3 regions of the Cytobacillus sp. FSL R5-0377 genome follow, and region 3 is predicted to be linked to each of the others. Evidence: a T-box and tRNA genes for the amino acid it is inferred to sense, from the RefSeq annotation. Region 3 holds a T-box; the other regions hold tRNA genes.
The links. A T-box is a leader RNA that pairs with one kind of tRNA and senses whether it is charged. The one in region 3 lies ahead of NSQ49_RS17965 (valine--tRNA ligase), so its partner is inferred to be a tRNA-Val.
Positions count from the first base shown of each region.

Region 1 (5,317 bases), 1.6 Mb from region 3:
CCCGGAGGAAGAGAAAGCAAACGCGATTCCCTGAGTAGCGGCGAGCGAAACGGGATTAGCCCAAACCAGGAGGCTTGCCTCCTGGGGTTGTAGGACACTCTATACGGAGTTACAAAGGAACGAGGTAAATGAACAGGTCTGGAAAGGCCGGCCAGAGAAGGTAAAAGCCCTGTAGTTGAAACTTCGTTCCCTCCAGAGTGGATCCTGAGTACGGCGGGACACGAGAAATCCCGTCGGAAGCAGGGAGGACCATCTCCCAAGGCTAAATACTCCCTAGTGACCGATAGTGAACCAGTACCGTGAGGGAAAGGTGAAAAGCACCCCGGAAGGGGAGTGAAAGAGATCCTGAAACCGTGTGCCTACAAGTAGTTAGAGCCCGTTAATGGGTGATAGCGTGCCTTTTGTAGAATGAACCGGCGAGTTACGATTACATGCGAGGTTAAGTTGAGAAGACGGAGCCGCAGCGAAAGCGAGTCTGAATAGGGCGAATGAGTATGTGGTCGTAGACCCGAAACCAGGTGATCTACCCATGTCCAGGGTGAAGTCCAGGTAACACTGGATGGAGGCCCGAACCCACGCACGTTGAAAAGTGCGGGGATGAGGTGTGGGTAGCGGAGAAATTCCAATCGAACTTGGAGATAGCTGGTTCTCTCCGAAATAGCTTTAGGGCTAGCCTCATGTAGTAAGAGTCTTGGAGGTAGAGCACTGTTTGGACTAGGGGCCCCCATCGGGTTACCGAATTCAGACAAACTCCGAATGCCAAAGACTTATCCATGGGAGTCAGACTGCGAGTGATAAGATCCGTAGTCAAGAGGGAAACAGCCCAGACCACCAGCTAAGGTCCCAAAGTATACGTTAAGTGGAAAAGGATGTGGAGTTGCTTAGACAACCAGGATGTTGGCTTAGAAGCAGCCACCATTTAAAGAGTGCGTAATAGCTCACTGGTCGAGTGACTCCGCGCCGAAAATGTACCGGGGCTAAACGTATCACCGAAGCTGTGGATTGACATCTTTCGATGTCAGTGGTAGGAGAGCGTTCTAAGGGCGTTGAAGCCAGACCGCAAGGACTGGTGGAGCGCTTAGAAGTGAGAATGCCGGTATGAGTAGCGAAAGATGGGTGAGAATCCCATCCACCGAATGCCTAAGGTTTCCTGAGGAAGGCTCGTCCGCTCAGGGTTAGTCGGGACCTAAGCCGAGGCTGAAAAGCGTAGGCGATGGACAACAGGTTGATATTCCTGTACCACCTCTTTACCGTTTGAGCAATGGGGGGACGCAGGAGGATAGGGTAAGCGCGCTGCTGGATTAGCGCGTCCAAGCAGTTAGGCCGGTAACGAGGCAAATCCCGTTACCACATAGGCTGAGCTGTGACGGCGAGGGAAATTTAGTACCGAAGTTCCTGATTCCACACTGCCAAGAAAAGCCTCTAGCGAGGGAAAAGGTGCCCGTACCGCAAACCGACACAGGTAGGCGAGGAGAGAATCCTAAGGTGAGCGAGAGAACTCTCGTTAAGGAACTCGGCAAAATGACCCCGTAACTTCGGGAGAAGGGGTGCTCATTAGGGTGAATAGCCCTGATGAGCCGCAGTGAATAGGCCCAGGCGACTGTTTAGCAAAAACACAGGTCTCTGCGAAGCCGCAAGGCGAAGTATAGGGGCTGACGCCTGCCCGGTGCTGGAAGGTTAAGAGGAGAGGTTAGCGCAAGCGAAGCTTTGAATCGAAGCCCCAGTAAACGGCGGCCGTAACTATAACGGTCCTAAGGTAGCGAAATTCCTTGTCGGGTAAGTTCCGACCCGCACGAAAGGCGTAACGATCTGGGCACTGTCTCAACGAGAGACTCGGTGAAATTATAGTACCTGTGAAGATGCAGGTTACCCGCGACAGGACGGAAAGACCCCGTGGAGCTTTACTGTAGCCTGATATTGAATTTTGGTACAGCTTGTACAGGATAGGTAGGAGCCTGAGAAGCCGGAGCGCCAGCTTCGGTGGAGGCGTCGGTGGGATACTACCCTGGCTGTATTGAAATTCTAACCCGCGCCCCTTATCGGGGCGGGAGACAGTGTCAGGTGGGCAGTTTGACTGGGGCGGTCGCCTCCTAAAAAGTAACGGAGGCGCCCAAAGGTTCCCTCAGAATGGTTGGAAATCATTCGCAGAGTGTAAAGGCACAAGGGAGCTTGACTGCGAGACCTACAAGTCGAGCAGGGACGAAAGTCGGGCTTAGTGATCCGGTGGTTCCGCATGGAAGGGCCATCGCTCAACGGATAAAAGCTACCCCGGGGATAACAGGCTTATCTCCCCCAAGAGTCCACATCGACGGGGAGGTTTGGCACCTCGATGTCGGCTCATCGCATCCTGGGGCTGTAGTCGGTCCCAAGGGTTGGGCTGTTCGCCCATTAAAGCGGTACGCGAGCTGGGTTCAGAACGTCGTGAGACAGTTCGGTCCCTATCCGTCGTGGGCGCAGGAAATTTGAGAGGAGCTGTCCTTAGTACGAGAGGACCGGGATGGACGCACCGCTGGTGTACCAGTTGTCTTGCCAAAGGCATCGCTGGGTAGCTATGTGCGGAAGGGATAAGTGCTGAAAGCATCTAAGCATGAAGCCCCCCTCGAGATGAGATTTCCCATAGCGTCAAGCTAGTAAGATCCCTGAAAGATGATCAGGTTGATAGGTCAGAGGTGGAAGCGTGGCGACATGTGGAGCTGACTGATACTAATCGATCGAGGACTTAACCAAAATGAAAAGCGGAGGCGACTGTTCAACTTCGAGAGAAGTTAGGAGCCGAAGCTAGACAAGTCATTGGTGAATACTCGGCAAAATGCTTCTTCATACATTATCTAGTTTTGAGGGAACGAAGTTTCTTCAACCAAATAGTCCGGTGGCGATAGCGAGAAGGTCACACCCGTTCCCATACCGAACACGGAAGTTAAGCTTCTCAGCGCCGATGGTAGTTGGGGGCTGTCCCCCTGTGAGAGTAGGACGCTGCCGGGCAACCCTGTTTGGGTAACTTTATATGGCCCCTTGGTCAAGCGGTTAAGACACCGCCCTTTCACGGCGGTAACACGGGTTCGAATCCCGTAGGGGTCACCACTTTGGAGGATTAGCTCAGCTGGGAGAGCATCTGCCTTACAAGCAGAGGGTCGGCGGTTCGATCCCGTCATCCTCCACCATAACTCCTGAATGAGCAAAATGCTCTTCAAAGAGGTATGAGCCATTAGCTCAGTCGGTAGAGCAGATTGCAGCATCAGTGAGATTCATCATCTGAATAGCAATCTGTGACAAAGCACGCAGGGCTTTGGAACATCTGACCTGGAAGTTTCAGGATTTAGGCAACGTAATTTTAGTGAGAGCCATTAGCTCAGTCGGTAGAGCATCTGACTTTTAATCAGAGGGTCGAAGGTTCGAGTCCTTCATGGCTCACCATTTTAATTTCATATTGCGGGTGTGGCGGAATTGGCAGACGCACCAGACTTAGGATCTGGCGCCGCAAGGCGTGGGGGTTCGACTCCCTTCACCCGCACCATTTTAAGCGGAAGTAGTTCAGTGGTAGAACATCACCTTGCCAAGGTGGGGGTCGCGGGTTCGAATCCCGTCTTCCGCTCCATTATTTTGCGCCCGTAGCTCAATTGGATAGAGCGTTTGACTACGGATCAAAAGGTTAGGGGTTCGACTCCTCTCGGGCGCGCCATATTACGGGGAGTAGCTCAGCTTGGTAGAGCACTTGGTTTGGGACCAAGGGGTCGCAGGTTCGAATCCTGTCTTCCCGACCAGCGACACTTCTTTTACATGGGGCCTTAGCTCAGCTGGGAGAGCGCCTGCTTTGCACGCAGGAGGTCAGCGGTTCGATCCCGCTAGGCTCCACCATAAAATATATAATCATTTCGGCGGTGTAGCTCAGCTGGCTAGAGCGTACGGTTCATACCCGTGAGGTCGGGGGTTCGATCCCCTCCGCCGCTACCAATATGATTATCTTATACAACATTGGAGGAATACCCAAGTCCGGCTGAAGGGATCGGTCTTGAAAACCGACAGGCGGGTCAAACCGCGCAGGGGTTCGAATCCCCTTTCCTCCTCCATATTTTCTTTAATATTATTGTCGCGGGGCGGTTATATCACCGAATAAGCTGCGATGAAATGCTTGATGTGAGCATAGACAAATCACATAAATAATACTATCGCGGGGTGGAGCAGTCCGGTAGCTCGTCGGGCTCATAACCCGAAGGTCGCAGGTTCAAATCCTGCCCCCGCAATCCGGTCCGGTAGTTCAGTTGGTTAGAATGCCTGCCTGTCACGCAGGAGGTCGCGGGTTCGAGTCCCGTCCGGACCGCCATTTTTACAAAGAGATATAAGCTTTGGCTCAGTAGCTCAGTCGGTAGAGGATTTTAAAAGAATGCAGCTGCGAAGCTTTTCATCATCGAATAGCATGCTTTTAAAATCTGCGACAAAGAACGCATGGCTTTGAAGCACATTTATTTAGATTTAGGGATATAATATTATTTTGGCTCAGTAGCTCAGTCGGTAGAGCAAAGGACTGAAAATCCTTGTGTCGGCGGTTCGATTCCGTCCTGAGCCACCATTTTCTTAGTCTTTACAGACTTGGAGGGGTAGCGAAGTGGCTAAACGCGGCGGACTGTAAATCCGCTCCTTCGGGTTCGGCAGTTCGAATCTGCCCCCCTCCACCATTGATATAGGGGTATAGTTTAATGGTAAAACGAAGGTCTCCAAAACCTTTGATGTGGGTTCGATTCCTACTACCCCTGCCAGTAGGATAGTGGCGGTTGTGGCGAAGTGGTTAACGCATCGGATTGTGGCTCCGACATTCGTGGGTTCGATTCCCATCAATCGCCCCATTATTCTTTTAAATTGCATTATTATTGGGCTATAGCCAAGCGGTAAGGCACCGGACTTTGACTCCGTCACTCGCAGGTTCGAATCCTGCTAGCCCAGCCATTTTTTTTAAGGCAGCATAGCCAAGTGGTAAGGCAGAGGTCTGCAAAACCTCCATCCCCGGTTCAAATCCGGGTGTTGCCTCCAACTTATATTCCTTACAAAGCGGGTGTAGTTTAGTGGTAAAACCTCAGCCTTCCAAGCTGATGATGAGGGTTCGATTCCCTTCACCCGCTCCAACACATATGGGCCTATAGCTCAGCTGGTTAGAGCGCACGCCTGATAAGCGTGAGGTCGATGGTTCGAGTCCATTTAGGCCCACCATTATACATACCATTTTCAAACTAATTCCAATAGGGATTAGTTTTTTTATATATGTGAAACTTCTTGAGTTTAGTCTGGCCATTCTAATTTTCGTTTATATTATCTTCTAAATCTT
Region 1 is NZ_JBBORA010000001.1:1,976,687-1,982,003, reverse strand. It holds rRNA gene NSQ49_RS10215 (23S ribosomal RNA) at 1-2,727, shown strand, start outside; rRNA gene rrf (5S ribosomal RNA) at 2,866-2,982, shown strand; tRNA gene NSQ49_RS10205 (tRNA-Glu) at 3,007-3,081, shown strand; tRNA gene NSQ49_RS10200 (tRNA-Val) at 3,086-3,161, shown strand; tRNA gene NSQ49_RS10195 (tRNA-Lys) at 3,339-3,414, shown strand; tRNA gene NSQ49_RS10190 (tRNA-Leu) at 3,430-3,514, shown strand; tRNA gene NSQ49_RS10185 (tRNA-Gly) at 3,521-3,595, shown strand; tRNA gene NSQ49_RS10180 (tRNA-Arg) at 3,603-3,679, shown strand; tRNA gene NSQ49_RS10175 (tRNA-Pro) at 3,685-3,761, shown strand; tRNA gene NSQ49_RS10170 (tRNA-Ala) at 3,780-3,855, shown strand; tRNA gene NSQ49_RS10165 (tRNA-Met) at 3,875-3,951, shown strand; tRNA gene NSQ49_RS10160 (tRNA-Ser) at 3,975-4,067, shown strand; tRNA gene NSQ49_RS10155 (tRNA-Met) at 4,168-4,241, shown strand; tRNA gene NSQ49_RS10150 (tRNA-Asp) at 4,245-4,321, shown strand; tRNA gene NSQ49_RS10145 (tRNA-Phe) at 4,492-4,567, shown strand; tRNA gene NSQ49_RS10140 (tRNA-Tyr) at 4,590-4,673, shown strand; tRNA gene NSQ49_RS10135 (tRNA-Trp) at 4,681-4,754, shown strand; tRNA gene NSQ49_RS10130 (tRNA-His) at 4,766-4,841, shown strand; tRNA gene NSQ49_RS10125 (tRNA-Gln) at 4,867-4,941, shown strand; tRNA gene NSQ49_RS10120 (tRNA-Cys) at 4,952-5,025, shown strand; tRNA gene NSQ49_RS10115 (tRNA-Gly) at 5,044-5,117, shown strand; tRNA gene NSQ49_RS10110 (tRNA-Ile) at 5,126-5,202, shown strand; gene NSQ49_RS10105 (hypothetical protein) at 5,286-5,317, opposite strand, start outside.
Region 1: it encodes a tRNA-Val, which carries the amino acid that the T-box ahead of NSQ49_RS17965 (valine--tRNA ligase) is inferred to sense. The anticodon was not compared.

Region 2 (5,317 bases), 280 kb from region 3:
CTATAAGGATCAGCCTTTAATTGCTTATCTCCTTTCTTTGTTGTAATTTCGTACTTATACAAGGCACCTTCCATGTTTCCATCAAGCTGAATAACCCAGACACCTTCATTATTCACTCTATGTAAGGTATAGCCTTCTCCATTCCAATCATTAAAATCACCGACTAATCTGATAATTTCAGCATTCGGTGCCCACACACAAAAACGGGTAATTACTGTTTCACCGTTTGAAATTACATGTGCACCAAATAACTGGTGACTCTCATAGAGAGTCCCTTCATGGAACAAATGCAGTTGATAATCGGTTGGCAACAAAGTATCCACTACCATCCTTCTCCCCACCTAGTCTCGTTTCTTTTGACTTTCCTGTTATATTCGCCGAACCTGAGAAAATCCCTTGTAAAAGTTTTTTTAATTTTATGACAGTATCGTTCATATTCCGCTAACAACCGACAGCATCTGACTCAGATTAACAGACTTCGACATAATCTCCGGTAAACTTAGACAAAATATAACAAAGTCTGCAAACCGAAAATGAAAGGAGAATAATATTTTGAGCAATAAGGAAGAGGAGTTTTTATTGAATGAGGCATCCAGGGATGAAATAAAGATTCCACTATTTGAAGCACCGGATGGTAAGATTCTGGCCACTGGTGATATGTTTAGGGGCCCTTATACAGGAATATCTTCTGATATCGATTTGAATAATCCCGGCAATAAATTAAGCGGGAAAGAAGAAAAATTTGATTAAATTGAAGATGGCATGTATCACAAAATGAAAACAACAAAAAAGCTGCCAACAATTAGTTGACAGCTTTTTTGTATGACCCCTACGGGATTCGAACCCGTGTTACCGCCGTGAAAGGGCGGTGTCTTAACCGCTTGACCAAGGGGCCAATATGGCGGAGAAGGAGGGATTTGAACCCTCGCGCCGGTTACCCGACCTACACCCTTAGCAGGGGCGCCTCTTCAGCCACTTGAGTACTTCCCCATATATGGCTCCGCAGGTAGGATTCGAACCTACGACCGTTCGGTTAACAGCCGAATGCTCTACCACTGAGCTACTGCGGAACAATAATATAAAATGGTGGGCCTAAATGGACTCGAACCATCGACCTCACGCTTATCAGGCGTGCGCTCTAACCAGCTGAGCTATAGGCCCATTTTGGAGCGGGTGAAGGGAATCGAACCCTCATCATCAGCTTGGAAGGCTGAGGTTTTACCACTAAACTACACCCGCATAAGGTCTAAAATGGTGGCTCAGGACGGAATCGAACCGCCGACACAAGGATTTTCAGTCCTTTGCTCTACCGACTGAGCTACTGAGCCAAAAATAATATTATATCCCTAAATCTAAATAAATGTGCTTCAAAGCCCTGCGTTCTTTGTCGCAGATTTTAAAAGCATGCTATTCGATGATGAAATGCTTCGCAGCTGCATTCTTTTAAAATCCTCTACCGACTGAGCTACTGAGCCAAACTTTCTTTTAAAAATGGCGGTCCGGACGGGACTCGAACCCGCGACCTCCTGCGTGACAGGCAGGCATTCTAACCAACTGAACTACCGGACCAGATTGCGGGGGCAGGATTTGAACCTGCGACCTTCGGGTTATGAGCCCGACGAGCTACCGGACTGCTCCACCCCGCGACAATAATATTAAAATAAATTATGGAGGAGGAAAGGGGATTCGAACCCCTGCGCGGTTTGACCCGCCTGTCGGTTTTCAAGACCGATCCCTTCAGCCGGACTTGGGTATTCCTCCGTATAAGAAAAGTGGTGGACCTTGTAGGACTCGAACCTACGACCGGACGGTTATGAGCCGTCTGCTCTAACCAGCTGAGCTAAAGGTCCAGCATCGTTTAATTAAAATGGTAGCGGCGGAGGGGATCGAACCCCCGACCTCACGGGTATGAACCGTACGCTCTAGCCAGCTGAGCTACACCGCCAAAACAGTAAAAATAATTATGGTGGAGCCTAGCGGGATCGAACCGCTGACCTCCTGCGTGCAAAGCAGGCGCTCTCCCAGCTGAGCTAAGGCCCCAATATAAATGGTCGGGAAGACAGGATTCGAACCTGCGACCCCTTGGTCCCAAACCAAGTGCTCTACCAAGCTGAGCTACTCCCCGTTAATATGGCGCGCCCGAGAGGAGTCGAACCCCTAACCTTTTGATCCGTAGTCAAACGCTCTATCCAATTGAGCTACGGGCGCAATATTAAATTCTACTGGTGCCGAGGACCGGAATCGAACCGGTACGGTAGTCACCTACCGCAGGATTTTAAGTCCTGTGCGTCTGCCAGTTCCGCCACCCCGGCAATAAATGGAGCGGAAGACGGGATTCGAACCCGCGACCCCCACCTTGGCAAGGTGATGTTCTACCACTGAACTACTTCCGCAAAAATAATGGTGCGGGTGAAGGGAGTCGAACCCCCACGCCTTGCGGCGCCAGATCCTAAGTCTGGTGCGTCTGCCAATTCCGCCACACCCGCAATATAAAAATTAAAAATGGTGAGCCATGAAGGACTCGAACCTTCGACCCTCTGATTAAAAGTCAGATGCTCTACCGACTGAGCTAATGGCTCATATTCTATAAAAGAAATGAAGTGGTGCCGGCGAGAGGACTTGAACCCCCAACCTACTGATTACAAGTCAGTTGCTCTACCAATTGAGCTACACCGGCAGCTTGTACATTTAAATTAATGGTGGAGGATGACGGGATCGAACCGCCGACCCTCTGCTTGTAAGGCAGATGCTCTCCCAGCTGAGCTAATCCTCCATTATTAACGCCCGGCAGCGTCCTACTCTCACAAGGGGACAGCCCCTAACTACCATCGGCGCTGAGAAGCTTAACTTCCGTGTTCGGTATGGGAACGGGTGTGACCTTCTCGCTATCGCCACCAGACTATTTTTCAAAGACAAGTATTATTATACCGTCTTTTTATCATTTTTCAAGAGGAAATTTACTTTTTTTTCGTTCCCTCAAAACTAGATAATGTATGAAGAAGTATTTACCGAGTATTCACCAATGACTTGTCTAGCTTCGGCTCCTAACTTCTCGGCCGTTTCGATCCGTCCCTCCAATCCAAAACCAGGATTTGAATGAACGGCTCTCCAACGTCTCTCGAAGTTGAACAGTCGCCTCCGCTTGTCGTTTTGGTTAAGTCCTCGATCGATTAGTATCAGTCAGCTCCACATGTCGCCACGCTTCCACCTCTGACCTATCAACCTGATCATCTTTCAGGGATCTTACTAGCTTGACGCTATGGGAAATCTCATCTCGAGGGGGGCTTCATGCTTAGATGCTTTCAGCACTTATCCCTTCCGCACATAGCTACCCAGCGATGCCTTTGGCAAGACAACTGGTACACCAGCGGTGCGTCCATCCCGGTCCTCTCGTACTAAGGACAGCTCCTCTCAAATTTCCTGCGCCCACGACGGATAGGGACCGAACTGTCTCACGACGTTCTGAACCCAGCTCGCGTACCGCTTTAATGGGCGAACAGCCCAACCCTTGGGACCGACTACAGCCCCAGGATGCGATGAGCCGACATCGAGGTGCCAAACCTCCCCGTCGATGTGGACTCTTGGGGGAGATAAGCCTGTTATCCCCGGGGTAGCTTTTATCCGTTGAGCGATGGCCCTTCCATGCGGAACCACCGGATCACTAAGCCCGACTTTCGTCCCTGCTCGACTTGTAGGTCTCGCAGTCAAGCTCCCTTGTGCCTTTACACTCTGCGAATGATTTCCAACCATTCTGAGGGAACCTTTGGGCGCCTCCGTTACTTTTTAGGAGGCGACCGCCCCAGTCAAACTGCCCACCTGACACTGTCTCCCGCCCCGATAAGGGGCGCGGGTTAGAATTTCAATACAGCCAGGGTAGTATCCCACCGACGCCTCCACCGAAGCTGGCGCTCCGGCTTCTCAGGCTCCTACCTATCCTGTACAAGCTGTACCAAAATTCAATATCAGGCTACAGTAAAGCTCCACGGGGTCTTTCCGTCCTGTCGCGGGTAACCTGCATCTTCACAGGTACTATAATTTCACCGAGTCTCTCGTTGAGACAGTGCCCAGATCGTTACGCCTTTCGTGCGGGTCGGAACTTACCCGACAAGGAATTTCGCTACCTTAGGACCGTTATAGTTACGGCCGCCGTTTACTGGGGCTTCGATTCAAAGCTTCGCTTGCGCTAACCTCTCCTCTTAACCTTCCAGCACCGGGCAGGCGTCAGCCCCTATACTTCGCCTTGCGGCTTCGCAGAGACCTGTGTTTTTGCTAAACAGTCGCCTGGGCCTATTCACTGCGGCTCATCAGGGCTATTCACCCTAATGAGCACCCCTTCTCCCGAAGTTACGGGGTCATTTTGCCGAGTTCCTTAACGAGAGTTCTCTCGCTCACCTTAGGATTCTCTCCTCGCCTACCTGTGTCGGTTTGCGGTACGGGCACCTTTTCCCTCGCTAGAGGCTTTTCTTGGCAGTGTGGAATCAGGAACTTCGGTACTAAATTTCCCTCGCCGTCACAGCTCAGCCTATGTGGTAACGGGATTTGCCTCGTTACCGGCCTAACTGCTTGGACGCGCTAATCCAGCAGCGCGCTTACCCTATCCTCCTGCGTCCCCCCATTGCTCAAACGGTAAAGAGGTGGTACAGGAATATCAACCTGTTGTCCATCGCCTACGCTTTTCAGCCTCGGCTTAGGTCCCGACTAACCCTGAGCGGACGAGCCTTCCTCAGGAAACCTTAGGCATTCGGTGGATGGGATTCTCACCCATCTTTCGCTACTCATACCGGCATTCTCACTTCTAAGCGCTCCACCAGTCCTTGCGGTCTGGCTTCAACGCCCTTAGAACGCTCTCCTACCACTGACATCGAAAGATGTCAATCCACAGCTTCGGTGATACGTTTAGCCCCGGTACATTTTCGGCGCGGAGTCACTCGACCAGTGAGCTATTACGCACTCTTTAAATGGTGGCTGCTTCTAAGCCAACATCCTGGTTGTCTAAGCAACTCCACATCCTTTTCCACTTAACGTATACTTTGGGACCTTAGCTGGTGGTCTGGGCTGTTTCCCTCTTGACTACGGATCTTATCACTCGCAGTCTGACTCCCATGGATAAGTCTTTGGCATTCGGAGTTTGTCTGAATTCGGTAACCCGATGGGGGCCCCTAGTCCAAACAGTGCTCTACCTCCAAGACTCTTACTACATGAGGCTAGCCCTAAAGCTATTTCGGAGAGAACCAGCTATCTCCAAGTTCGATTGGAATTTCTCCGCTACCCACACCTCATCCCCGCACTTTTCAACGTGCGTGGGTTCGGGCCTCCA
Region 2 is NZ_JBBORA010000001.1:3,252,556-3,257,872, reverse strand. It holds gene glgB (1,4-alpha-glucan branching enzyme) at 1-329, opposite strand, end outside; gene NSQ49_RS16680 (hypothetical protein) at 553-750, shown strand; tRNA gene NSQ49_RS16675 (tRNA-Glu) at 824-895, opposite strand; tRNA gene NSQ49_RS16670 (tRNA-Ser) at 900-990, opposite strand; tRNA gene NSQ49_RS16665 (tRNA-Asn) at 996-1,070, opposite strand; tRNA gene NSQ49_RS16660 (tRNA-Ile) at 1,085-1,161, opposite strand; tRNA gene NSQ49_RS16655 (tRNA-Gly) at 1,166-1,239, opposite strand; tRNA gene NSQ49_RS16650 (tRNA-Phe) at 1,253-1,328, opposite strand; tRNA gene NSQ49_RS16645 (tRNA-Asp) at 1,493-1,569, opposite strand; tRNA gene NSQ49_RS16640 (tRNA-Met) at 1,573-1,646, opposite strand; tRNA gene NSQ49_RS16635 (tRNA-Ser) at 1,669-1,761, opposite strand; tRNA gene NSQ49_RS16630 (tRNA-Ile) at 1,774-1,850, opposite strand; tRNA gene NSQ49_RS16625 (tRNA-Met) at 1,869-1,945, opposite strand; tRNA gene NSQ49_RS16620 (tRNA-Ala) at 1,965-2,040, opposite strand; tRNA gene NSQ49_RS16615 (tRNA-Pro) at 2,049-2,125, opposite strand; tRNA gene NSQ49_RS16610 (tRNA-Arg) at 2,132-2,208, opposite strand; tRNA gene NSQ49_RS16605 (tRNA-Leu) at 2,224-2,312, opposite strand; tRNA gene NSQ49_RS16600 (tRNA-Gly) at 2,319-2,393, opposite strand; tRNA gene NSQ49_RS16595 (tRNA-Leu) at 2,402-2,486, opposite strand; tRNA gene NSQ49_RS16590 (tRNA-Lys) at 2,504-2,579, opposite strand; tRNA gene NSQ49_RS16585 (tRNA-Thr) at 2,602-2,677, opposite strand; tRNA gene NSQ49_RS16580 (tRNA-Val) at 2,698-2,773, opposite strand; rRNA gene rrf (5S ribosomal RNA) at 2,783-2,899, opposite strand; rRNA gene NSQ49_RS16570 (23S ribosomal RNA) at 3,151-5,317, opposite strand, start outside.
Region 2: it encodes a tRNA-Val, which carries the amino acid that the T-box ahead of NSQ49_RS17965 (valine--tRNA ligase) is inferred to sense. The anticodon was not compared.

Region 3 (5,317 bases):
AGCTTTATCTTGAATAACAGCCAGGGCTTCTTCCTGTTTGACAGCAGTAATTACACTGATTCCAGGTTTGATTATCCCCGCTTTTTCAAAAGCGATTTTCTCATATGTATTCCCAAGTATGGCTGTATGATCAAGTCCGATGCTGGTGATGATTGATAACACTGGATAGATGATGTTAGTAGAGTCATATCTGCCTCCAAGCCCCACTTCAAACAGCACAAGATCCACCGGTCTTACATGGCCAAAATATTGAAAAGCCATGGCGGTAATGATTTCAAACTCAGTTGGACCGCCAAGTTCCGTCTCTTCCAGCTCAACTGCCAGCGGATATATATCATTGGCAAGCTGAACGAGATCTTCATCCGCAATTGGAGTTCCGTTTAGAGAAATACGTTCATTAAATTTCTCAAAATATGGCGATGTAAAGGTCCCCACAGAATACCCTGCTTCCTGAAGAATGGATCTTAAAAACGTAACCGTTGAGCCCTTTCCATTCGTTCCGCCAATATGAACAGCCTTAATCCTTCTCTCAGGATGCCCAAGTTTTTCCATCATCCATACCATTCTTTCCAGACCAGGCTTCATTCCCAGTCTCAGTCTTGAATGAATCCATGCCAATGCTTCTTCATAAGCTGAAAACATATATTTACACCTCCGTTATACAGGAAGGAAGACGAATCCCAGATTCGGATCCGCCTTCCGCAGCAACTATTTATTCCCCTTTTAGCTCTTTGATCCGAGCTTCCACAGCTGCTCTCTTTTCGCTGTAGTCTTGTTCTTTTGCTTTTTCTTCCTCAATTACTTTTTCCGGCGCTTTTTTAATAAAGCCTTCATTTGAAAGTTTCTTTTGAACACGTTCAACTTCTTTATTTAATTTATCCCACTCTTTTTGCAGTCTGGCCACTTCTTCTTCGATATTAATCAAGCCTTCAAGCGGGAGGATAATTTCTGCCCCAGTCACTACGGCTGTCATCGCCTTATCAGGTGTTTCAACCTCTAAAGCCAGCACCAGTTCCTCAGGATTACAGAAGCGTTCAACATAGGCACGGTTATTTTCCAGTGTAGCAAGAATTTCATGGTCTTTAGCCCTTACCATCATTTTAATCTTCTTGCTCATCGGCGTGTTCACTTCAGCACGGCTGTTGCGGACAGAACGGATAATTTCAACAAGCAGCTTCATTTCATTTGCAGCCTGATTGTCTGTATATTCAGCCTGTACTTCCGGCCACTGGGCAACCGTAATGGAGTCTCCTGAGTGAGGAAGGTTCTGCCAAATTTCCTCTGTAATAAATGGCATAAATGGATGAAGGAGACGCATTGTGTTATCCAGTACATATGCCAGGATGGAGCGGGTTGTTTTCTTGGCAGCTTCATCTTCTCCATACAGCGGAATCTTCGCCATTTCTATATACCAGTCGCAGAAATCATCCCAGATGAAGTTGTACAGAACTCGGCCAACCTCACCAAACTCATAGCGGTCAGATAATCTTGTAACAGTCTCGATTGTTTCATTTAAACGGGTCAGAATCCATTTATCAGCAACAGACTTTTCGCCGCTTAAATCGATTTCTTCGAACTTTAATCCATCCATATTCATTAAAGCAAAACGTGATGCGTTCCAGATTTTATTGGCAAAGTTCCAGGTTGCCTCTACCTTTTCCATGCTAAAACGAAGATCTTGCCCCGGCGAGCTTCCCGTAGAAAGGAAGTATCGGAGTGAGTCGGCACCATACTGGTCGATAACATCCATCGGATCAACGCCATTTCCAAGTGATTTACTCATCTTGCGTCCCTGTGAATCTCGAACAAGACCATGAATTAATACATCCTCGAATGGGCGCTCTCCTGTAAATTCGAGACCCTGGAAGATCATCCGGGATACCCAGAAGAAAATGATGTCATAGCCTGTTACAAGGGCAGCAGTCGGATAGTATCTCTTAAAGTCAGCGGAATCAGTATCCGGCCAGCCCATTGTGGAAAACGGCCATAATGCTGAACTGAACCAAGTATCTAATACATCTTTATCCTGTTCCCAGTTTTCGCTGTCCACAGGAGCTTCCTGACCTACATAAACCTCGCCGGTCTCCCTGTGATACCACGCCGGTATGCGGTGTCCCCACCAGAGCTGGCGTGAAATGCACCAGTCGCGTATATTTTCCATCCAGCGCAGATACGTTTTTTCAAATCGGTCCGGAACAAAGTTTACTTTTTCCTCTTTATTTTGAAGAGCAATGGCTTCATCCGCAAGAGGCTGCATTTTAACAAACCACTGCGTTGAAAGGTATGGTTCAACTACTGCACCGCTTCGCTCTGAATGGCCCACAGAATGCATATGCTCTTCAATTTTGAAAAGAACGCCTTCTTCCTGAAGGTCCTTTACAATCTGCTTGCGGCATTCAAACCGGTCCATCCCCTGATACTTACCAGCTCTGCTATTCATCGTGCCGTCTTCATTCATAACAAGAATTCTTTCAAGATTGTGGCGGTTTCCGATTTCGAAATCATTTGGGTCATGAGCAGGCGTAATTTTTACAGCTCCAGATCCAAAATCCATTTCTACATAATCATCAGCAACAATCGGAATTTCCCTTCCTGTAATCGGCAGTTTAACTGTCTTGCCGATTAAATGCTTATAGCGTTCATCTTCAGGGTGTACCGCTACAGCAGTATCGCCAAGCATTGTTTCTGGGCGTGTAGTAGCAATTTCGATATGACCCGATCCATCTGCCAGAGGATATCTCATGTGGTAGAAGGCACCTTGAACATCCTTATAAATAACTTCGATATCAGATAGGGCTGTTTTTGTAGACGGATCCCAGTTGATGATGTACTCGCCGCGGTAAATAAGGCCTTTATTATAAAGTGAAACAAAAACCTCTCTAACAGCCTTTGAAAGCCCTTCATCCAGCGTGAAGCGTTCACGGCTGTAATCAAGCCCTAATCCAAGCTTTGACCATTGCTGGCGGATATGGCTCGCATACTCCTCTTTCCATTTCCAGGTTTCTTCTACGAATTTCTCGCGGCCTAGATCATAGCGGCTTTTGCCTTCATTTCGGAGCTTTTCTTCCACCTTTGCCTGAGTGGCAATACCCGCATGGTCCATTCCCGGAAGCCATAAAACATCGTACCCCTGCATACGCTTCATTCGTGTGAGGATATCCTGCAGAGTCGTATCCCATGCGTGGCCAAGATGAAGTCTTCCGGTTACGTTTGGAGGCGGAATCACAATTGTATACGGCTGCTTTGTTTCATCATCTTTTGCTTCAAAGAACTTTCCTTCCAGCCACCAGTGATATCTCCCTTTTTCAATCGCCTGCGGATCATACTTCGTCGGCATTGATATTTCATTGTTATCCATATTTCATTCTTCCTTTCTAAAAGCAATCAGCAAAAATAAAAAAACTCCGCTCGCCATAAAAGGACGAATGGAGTTTGCTTCGCGGTACCACCTTTTTTTCAACCAAAAAGAAAATCAGTAAAAGACATTCTTATAGTGATTGACACTTAAGCAGATAACGGATTTCCCGTCTTTTACTACTTGGCTGCTGCCTTTCGCAAAAGATGCTCTAGGGCGACCTTCCAACGGTTCTGCCTGGATAACCTTTCAGCTGCTGGTTTTCCTCTCTAAAAAGGCAAATAGCCATTGTACTCTTCCCTGTCTTAGCAACGATATTAAATTTATATATAAAATATAGTACCGAAAATAGACGGTTATAGTCAATAAGGATACCCCAGTTTTTTATATATTATTCACAGCATCCTTGAAAGTGCTGATGAGTTATACCCGGCAGGAACACCTTTTTATGTCAAAAAAACGAAAATAGGCACTTTACGGAAAATAGAATCATAGGATGTAAAATAAGAACATTGGGGAAAGGGGTATGCGCGAATGAGAAAAAAATATAATCCCTACAAACTGCCTCCCTGGTTAAGAACTTTCAGGAATATATGTGCACAATTCATTATCCCGTTCTGTGTTTTTCAAGGCATTAGAACAATATTATTGCCTACTACCTTCGATGTGCTGCTGCTTTCGCTGTTCATTCTGATCGCTATCGCCTTTCATCTTCAATTAGTATAGGAGCCCTCAACCTTCAGCTTTGGGCTCCTTCCTGTGCTTGAGCTTCTGCTGCCGCTTTTGCTTCTTGTTTTTGTCTCTCAATCTCATCGATTCTCATAACGGCATATTCAATATTTTTTAACAGCCAAAACTGCCTTTGCAGATGCTGGACAGCCTTCCTCTCTCCCCTTTTTCCTTCCCCTTTATAATATTGCTCAGCTGCTCTGATAATAGGACCCGGATGAGCAAAGTAGCTTTGAAACAGCAGCATCTCGTCATCCCTGAAGGGAAAGTACTTCATATAAGTGTAAAGCCATTCTACACATTCCTCAGATCTTTTGGGATATGTTTTTAGTGTCCTTGATAAAAACGGCAATAAATCATGGAGCGGCGACCCCTGTCTTGCCTTTTCGAAATTAGTAAAGTAGCCATACCCCCTATCATCGTATAGAAAATGTTCGGTTGAAACTTTCCCATGAATAATGACCGTTCGTGCTTTTTCATCTTCCTTTGTTTTTTCGAACCAATCTTTAAATTTGTTTGTGGAGAATTTAAGTGCCTGGCTGATATCATTGTAATATAGGGAAAACATTAGCTCAAAAGGGGACATATACTCTTTTCTTTCGCACGCTTCAATGAATCCCTCCAGAAACTCATTTTCTTTTTCCCATTCCTGTAAGGTATTTTCGTAATGCTCGGTACGGTCTTCTTTTTTTATCGGAACCTCCCTCGAGGACAATGTGTGCAGTCTTGCCAATTCCCGCAGCATCTGCTGATGCCGCTCAAATCTATCCTCCTTTTCCTCATTGGACATCCAGGGCATTAAATAAAATAATTCATTCTGATGGAGTACAGCATATCTTCCGTCCACCGTTGGGTAAATAGGAACTATTCTGTTGAAGCCTTTTTGAAAAAGTGTTTGTACATGTCTTATAAAATCCGCTCCGTGCTGAGGCTTTATTTTCTTTAAAGCAAAAACACCTTTGCTGCTGTATACCTTCTGTACCCTCCCAAAATCCTCTACAAAATGCGGCTCTAATGAATAATGCTTTAAAATGGGAGAGACTTTATGCAGCCGATTTTTTTCTTCCACCTTAACCACTCACTTTCCAAAACTGACAAAATATATAAGTTAAACGAAAATAGCTGAGCGGGTTACGAATACCTGCTCAGCCTTTTAACCTTTTAGTGGGCTACCGCAACAGGAATGTACAGCACTTGCCCTTCATAAATATCCTGATTAATTTCCAGATGATT
Region 3 is NZ_JBBORA010000001.1:3,534,040-3,539,356, reverse strand. It holds gene NSQ49_RS17970 (bifunctional folylpolyglutamate synthase/dihydrofolate synthase) at 1-642, opposite strand, end outside; gene NSQ49_RS17965 (valine--tRNA ligase) at 713-3,358, opposite strand; T-box leader at 3,415-3,671, opposite strand; gene NSQ49_RS17960 (hypothetical protein) at 3,890-4,081, shown strand; gene ysxE (spore coat protein YsxE) at 4,095-5,153, opposite strand; gene spoVID (stage VI sporulation protein D) at 5,246-5,317, opposite strand, start outside.